Linked DNA regions of Robertmurraya sp. FSL R5-0851. Each later gene encodes a partner of the first gene's protein in a complex. Links are inferred from orthologs where the notes say so. Each region holds a gene or a part of one and is shown in the gene's direction. Other genes may lie near its edges. The genes, in order: clpC and mecA.

The links.
Region 2: the proteins of clpC (region 1) and mecA are in contact, whole or in part, in a solved structure (PDB 3PXG), measured with the Bacillus subtilis proteins. The link is inferred for Robertmurraya sp. FSL R5-0851 from one-to-one orthologs.

What each region holds. Positions count from the first base shown.
Region 1 is NZ_JBBOOE010000001.1:103,649-107,014, forward strand. The notes cover bases 1-3,032. They hold clpC (ATP-dependent protease ATP-binding subunit ClpC), read left to right. Parts: upstream 1-314; coding sequence 315-2,750; downstream 2,751-3,032. Other genes in these bases: MKX65_RS00550 (protein arginine kinase), read left to right, coding at 1-294; radA (DNA repair protein RadA), read left to right, coding at 2,889-3,032. Also shown: more of radA, read left to right, coding at 3,033-3,366. UniProt on the Bacillus subtilis protein: Competence gene repressor; required for cell growth at high temperature. Negative regulator of comK expression. May interact with MecA to negatively regulate comK.
Region 2 is NZ_JBBOOE010000001.1:1,288,675-1,291,958, forward strand. The notes cover bases 286-3,235. They hold mecA (adaptor protein MecA), read left to right. Parts: upstream 286-1,402; coding sequence 1,403-2,068; downstream 2,069-3,235. Other genes in these bases: MKX65_RS06660 (GNAT family N-acetyltransferase), read left to right, coding at 286-346; spxA (transcriptional regulator SpxA), read left to right, coding at 726-1,121; cls (cardiolipin synthase), read left to right, coding at 2,170-3,235. Outside these bases: more of MKX65_RS06660, read left to right, coding at 1-285; more of cls, read left to right, coding at 3,236-3,284. UniProt on the Bacillus subtilis protein: Enables the recognition and targeting of unfolded and aggregated proteins to the ClpC protease or to other proteins involved in proteolysis. Acts negatively in the development of competence by binding ComK and recruiting it to the ClpCP protease.

The sequences.
Region 1 (3,366 bases):
GCATTAGCAAAGACTTCTAACATACAATTAGAAGATAGAGTTTTTCGCTCCCTAGGTGTTCTAACACATAGTAGAATCATTGAAACAAAGGAAGCAGCCAGCTGTTTGTCTGATGTAAGATTAGGGATTGATATGGGCTATATTGAAAACATATCAAAAAATATATTGAATGAATTAATGATATTAACACAGCCAGGATTTCTCCAGCAATATGCGGGAGGACCACTAAGACCCAACGAGCGTGATATTCGTCGCGCCTCTTTAATAAGGGAAAGAATAAAAATGGAAAATTAACCTTAGAGGAGGATGTTCATATGATGTTTGGACGTTTTACAGAGAGAGCTCAAAAGGTACTTGCACTAGCGCAGGAAGAAGCTATTCGTTTAGGTCATAACAATATTGGAACAGAGCATATTTTACTTGGATTGGTAAGAGAAGGCGAAGGTATCGCAGCAAAAGCATTATATGCTTTAGGATTAGGATCAGAGAAAATACAAAAAGAAGTAGAAAATCTGATTGGTAGGGGGCAAGATGCTTCTCAGACCATTCACTATACACCACGAGCAAAAAAGGTGATTGAACTTTCCATGGATGAAGCAAGAAAGCTTGGCCATTCATATGTAGGAACAGAGCATATATTGCTTGGTCTTATTCGTGAAGGTGAAGGGGTAGCAGCGAGGGTATTAAACAATTTAGGCGTAAGCTTAAACAAAGCAAGACAGCAAGTGCTTCAACTGTTAGGTAGCAGTGAGTCAAGCAATCACCAAGGTGGTACGGCAGCTAGTGCGAATACACCTACCTTAGATAGCTTAGCACGTGACTTAACAGCTATTGCTAGAGAAGGAAGTCTTGATCCTGTTATTGGTAGAAGCAAAGAAATTCAACGTGTGATCGAGGTATTAAGCCGACGTACGAAAAATAACCCAGTGTTAATTGGGGAGCCTGGAGTAGGGAAAACGGCTATTGCTGAAGGTTTGGCTCAACAAATTGTAAATAATGAGGTTCCTGAAACATTAAGAGATAAGCGTGTTATGACGCTTGATATGGGTACGGTTGTAGCGGGTACAAAGTATCGAGGTGAGTTTGAGGACCGTTTAAAGAAAGTAATGGATGAGATCCGTCAGGCAGGAAATATCATTTTATTCATCGATGAGTTGCATACACTTATCGGTGCTGGTGGAGCAGAAGGTGCGATTGATGCTTCAAATATCTTAAAGCCTTCATTAGCTCGTGGAGAACTTCAATGTATTGGGGCAACAACCCTTGATGAGTACCGTAAATATATTGAAAAGGATGCCGCTTTAGAAAGACGTTTCCAGCCAATCATGGTAGATGAACCAACAGCGGATGAATCTGTACAAATTTTAAAAGGATTGAGAGATCGTTACGAAGCACATCATAGAGTGTCCATTACGGATGAAGCGATTGAGGCAGCTGTAAAATTGTCAGACCGTTATATTTCGGATCGCTTCCTTCCTGATAAGGCCATTGATTTAATTGATGAAGCAGGATCAAAAGTAAGATTGCGTTCTTACACGACTCCTCCAAACTTAAAGGAGCTTGAAGCCAAGCTTGAAGAAGTTCGCAAGGAAAAGGATGCTGCAGTTCAAAGTCAAGAATTTGAAAAGGCTGCATCTTTACGAGATTCAGAGCAAAGACTTCGTGAACAACTTGAGGAGACAAAGAAAACCTGGAAAGAGAAGCAAGGGAAAGAGAACTCAGAGGTTACGGTCGATGATATTGCTACGGTTGTGGCAAGTTGGACGGGAATTCCTGTTTCACGACTGGCACAAACAGAAACAGATAAGTTATTAAAGCTTGAAGAAATTCTTCATTCTCGTTTAATCGGCCAAGAGGAAGCTGTAAAGGCAATTTCAAAGGCTGTCCGTCGTGCTCGTGCTGGTTTGAAAGATCCAAAGCGCCCTATCGGCTCGTTTATTTTCCTTGGTCCAACAGGTGTTGGTAAAACCGAGCTTGCACGTGCATTAGCAGAAGCGATGTTTGGCGATGAGGACGCAATGATTCGCGTTGATATGTCAGAGTATATGGAAAAACATTCGACTTCCAGACTAGTAGGTTCTCCTCCAGGTTATGTAGGATACGATGAAGGTGGACAATTGACAGAAAAGGTAAGAAGAAAGCCTTACTCTGTTATTTTATTAGATGAAATTGAAAAAGCTCATCCAGATGTATTTAATATTTTGCTCCAAGTACTTGAAGATGGACGTTTAACGGACTCAAAAGGAAGAAGTGTTGACTTCCGAAATACAGTTGTAATTATGACATCTAACGTTGGAGCAGAAGCGTTAAAGCGTAATAAGTATGTTGGATTTAACATTCAAGATGGAGAGCAGGACTTTAAAGATATGAAGGGCAAGGTAATGGAAGAGCTGAAAAAGGCATTCCGTCCAGAGTTCCTAAACCGTATCGATGAGATTATTGTTTTCCATTCATTAGAGAAGAAGCACTTGAAACAGATCGTAACTTTAATGTCTGATCAGCTAATTAAGAGATTAAATGAACAGGATATTACATTAGAGCTAACCGATGCTGCAAAAGAGAAAATTTCTGAAGAAGGATACGACCCTGAATACGGTGCTCGACCTTTAAGAAGAGCGATTCAGAAGCATATTGAAGACCGTCTATCAGAAGAGTTATTAAGAGGTACGGTACTGACAGGACAAAAGGTTGTCATTGATTATGTGGATGGTGATTTTGCTGTTAGGGCAGGAGAACCTATTCATAAATAATCATAAAAATAGGAGCACACGTAAGAGATTACGTGTGCCTTCTATTTTCTTTTGGGAAATACTTATCACTGCAATGGATTTATAACATGTCTTATAATAAGAGAGTATGGCAAGGAAGGTGTAAAGGGGGATATACGTTTGGCAAAAGTAAAAACAAAATTTATGTGTAATGATTGCGGCTATGAATCTCCCAAATGGATGGGGAAATGCCCAGGGTGTGGACAATGGAATACGATGGTGGAAGAGATAGAAAAAAAGGTATCTAATCACCGTGCAACCTTTGCTCATTCAGTAGGTTCAACAACCATGTCTAAAGCAACACCAATTACCTCTATTGAAACGATGACAGAGCCCCGTATACAAACGGACTTGGTTGAGTTAAATCGTGTGTTAGGTGGCGGAATCGTTAAGGGCTCCCTTGTGTTAATAGGCGGTGATCCTGGAATTGGGAAGTCCACTCTGCTTCTGCAGGTTTCCTCTCAACTGGCAAAAAAGCAACATTCCGTTCTTTATATATCAGGGGAAGAATCAATGAGACAAACGAAGCTAAGGGCCGATCGCCTCGGAGTCACATCAGAAAACTTACTCGTCTATTCTGAAACGGACCTAGAAGAGA
Region 2 (3,284 bases), 1.2 Mb from region 1 along the record:
ACAGAAGGAAAAACCAATCATTTTGGAAGTTGAACCAATAAACTATAAAGATAGTGATACAGAAAAGAGATTGCGCTTTTATAAACGTGAAGGATTTGAGCATGCAAGCAAAATTGGATATGAAAGAAGATCACTAGCAACAAATGAAGTAAATACGATGGAAATTCTTTACTGGTCACCTGGACATGAAAATGAAGAGGCAATATTTGAAGGTATGAAAAAAGCTTACAAATTGATTCACACATATAAGGATATAGATTTCTATGGAGAATCCTATGAACCAGTAGAAGAGGTATTAAGCTTTGATCAAAAACATGAAACAGGAGACCTATTAAAGGATATATAAAAGTGTAAACAGTTGCCACCGTGAGGTAACTGTTTTTCATTTTCATTATCTAAATGAGAATTATATTAAGGTTTACTATAACTGAAATTCGGGTAAATATAGTAGAAACATATAAATCTTTTTTGTTTATTTAAAAAAAGTAAGAAAAAAATGAAACTTTTCTCTCTCCTTTTACGTATATAAGCTATCTAGCCAATTATTTTATTGTATTTATCGGGATTTAAATCTTTCGAAAAAAGGATACCTTTTTACTCAGATTTGATGTATAATAATTAATATAAATTACTAATTTAAAGTAATTTTAAATAATATGTCAAATGACCAAAATATCTTCCAATATAGATTTTATAAGTTAATTTTAAAGGAGTGTGAGTAGTTAATGGTAACATTATACACTTCACCAAGTTGTACATCATGCCGTAAAGCGAAAATTTGGCTAGAAGAACATGATATTCCTTATACAGAGAGAAACATTTTTTCTGAACCATTATCTATTGATGAAATTAAAGAGATTCTTCGTATGACTGAAGATGGAACAGATGAAATTATTTCAACTAGGTCAAAAACGTTCCAAAAGCTAGATGTAAATTTAGAGACTATGCCTCTTCAAGATTTATTTGAGTTGATTAAGGATAATCCAGGTTTACTTCGTAGACCGATCATTATTGATGAGAAGAGACTTCAAGTTGGGTATAATGAGGATGAAATCCGTCGTTTCTTACCAAGAAGAGTTCGTACGTTTCAATTACGTGAAGCTCAACGCTTAGTTAACTAAATGATTGAAACCTTCGAATCAAATCGGAGGTTTTTTATCTATTATTGGTTTAAAAATAGCTGTAATAGAGAAATATGAAGGAAGAAAAGTATCACTTATGGGTGTTAGTTTGTTTTTTGAAATGTGTAACATTTTATTTCCCTTTATTGTATTTTTGTCATAAAATATAAATACGAGGCAACAATACGTTTAACACATGCCTTTGAAAACACTAAAGACTAGATCGTTTTTCTGCATGAGGGTAAGTCCCTTCCAAAAATGCAAGAAGGGAGAGGTTAATGTTGGAAATCGAACGTATTAATGATAATACAGTCAAGTTTTATATTTCATACGGGGATATTGAAGAAAGAGGATTTGACCGTGATGAGATCTGGTATAATCGTGAAAAAAGCGAAGAGCTTTTTTGGGAAATGATGGATGAGGTTCATCAAGAGGAAGAATTTATGATTGAAGGTCCCCTTTGGATCCAGGTCCAGGCTCTTGATAAAGGTCTTGAGGTTCTCGTAACAAAAGCACAAATATCTAAAGATGGGCAGAAATTTGAACTTCCTATCACAGATGAAAAGCTGAAGGATCTTCCTGTAGATGAAAGAATTGAGGAATTGCTTGATCAGCATTTTAATACAAAAACTGATGATGATGATGATTCATACGAAGATACACTAGAGTTCCTTATTGCTTTTAAAGACTTTGAAGACTTAATCTCATTATCAAATCGAAATATTTTAGAAGACTTATCAACAAAACTATACTCCTTCGAAGGAAAATATTATTTATTTGTTGATTTTCTCGAAGAAGAGTATGATGAAGAGGATATCGATAATAGCTTAAGTTTATTATTAGAATATGGACATGAAACAGCGATCACCATTCATCGAGTTGAGGAATATGGAAAATTAATTATGTCTGAGAATGTTTTTTCTGAAATAAGAAGACACTTTAAATAATCATCCGATTTCAATAATGAAATCGGTTTTTTATTTTTTGGACAAAGAGTTTACCCTTTTACTTATTGGGGAATTGTAAGGCATGTTCAGAGGGGGAAGCTATGAAAAATTTCGTTAGAATTCTGTTATTTATTGCTGTTTTAGCCATTTTTTATTATTTTCTCCAAGGAAGAGTGTATGAAGGCTTATTCCGATATATTAGTATTTTAACTACATTATCAGTTGTTTTTATTGGAGCCGTCATTTTTTTAGAAAATAGACATCCTACACAGACAATAACTTGGTTGATCGTACTAGGAAGTTTTCCGTTAGTAGGTTTCTTTTTTTATTTGCTGTTTGGTAGGAACCATAGAAAGGAAAGAATGTTTCGTCGTAAATTTTTCCTTGACCAACAAAATTACTTGAAATTCGAACGGGGAAAAGACCCTATCAGTGAAGAAAAGATAAAAGTACTGGGAGACGATCAGCAAAGGTTGTTCCATTTGGCCCATCGTATAGGACATAGTCCGATATCTTTTGCCACATCTACTAAGGTGTTATCTAATGGAGATTCCACCTTTAATGAGATTTTAGAAGAGCTTAAAAAGGCTATGCATCACATCCATTTGGAATATTATATCGTTCGCCATGATAAGATTGGCCAACAAATTAAGAATGTTTTGATCCAAAAGGTAAAAGAAGGTGTGAAAGTTCGCTTTCTTTACGACGCTGTTGGTTCGTGGAAGTTGCCAAGCGCATACATACAAGAGTTGAAAGAAGCTGGAGTAGAGGTCGTGCCATTTGGTCCGGTCCATATCCCTTTCCTTAATAGCAAATTTAACTTTAGAAATCATCGTAAAATTATTGTTATAGACGGAAATATTGGGTTTGTTGGAGGATTAAATATTGGTGATGAATATTTAGGCAGGAATGATTCCTTTGGATTTTGGAGAGATACACATTTACTTGTAAAAGGAGAAGCAGTAAGAACGCTACAGTTAATTTTCCTTCAAGATTGGTACTATATGACGAACCAAAGTTTTCTTAATTCTGAATACCTTTCACCAGTTCTTGAGGAAAACATTCATGGAGGCGTTCAGTTAATTGCGGGTGGTCCTGATAATGAACATAGTGTAATTAAAACAATTTTCTTTGCAATGATTACATCGGCAAAGGAATCGGTTTGGATTGCTTCTCCCTACTTCATTCCAGATGAAGATATTTTTTCAGCTATAAA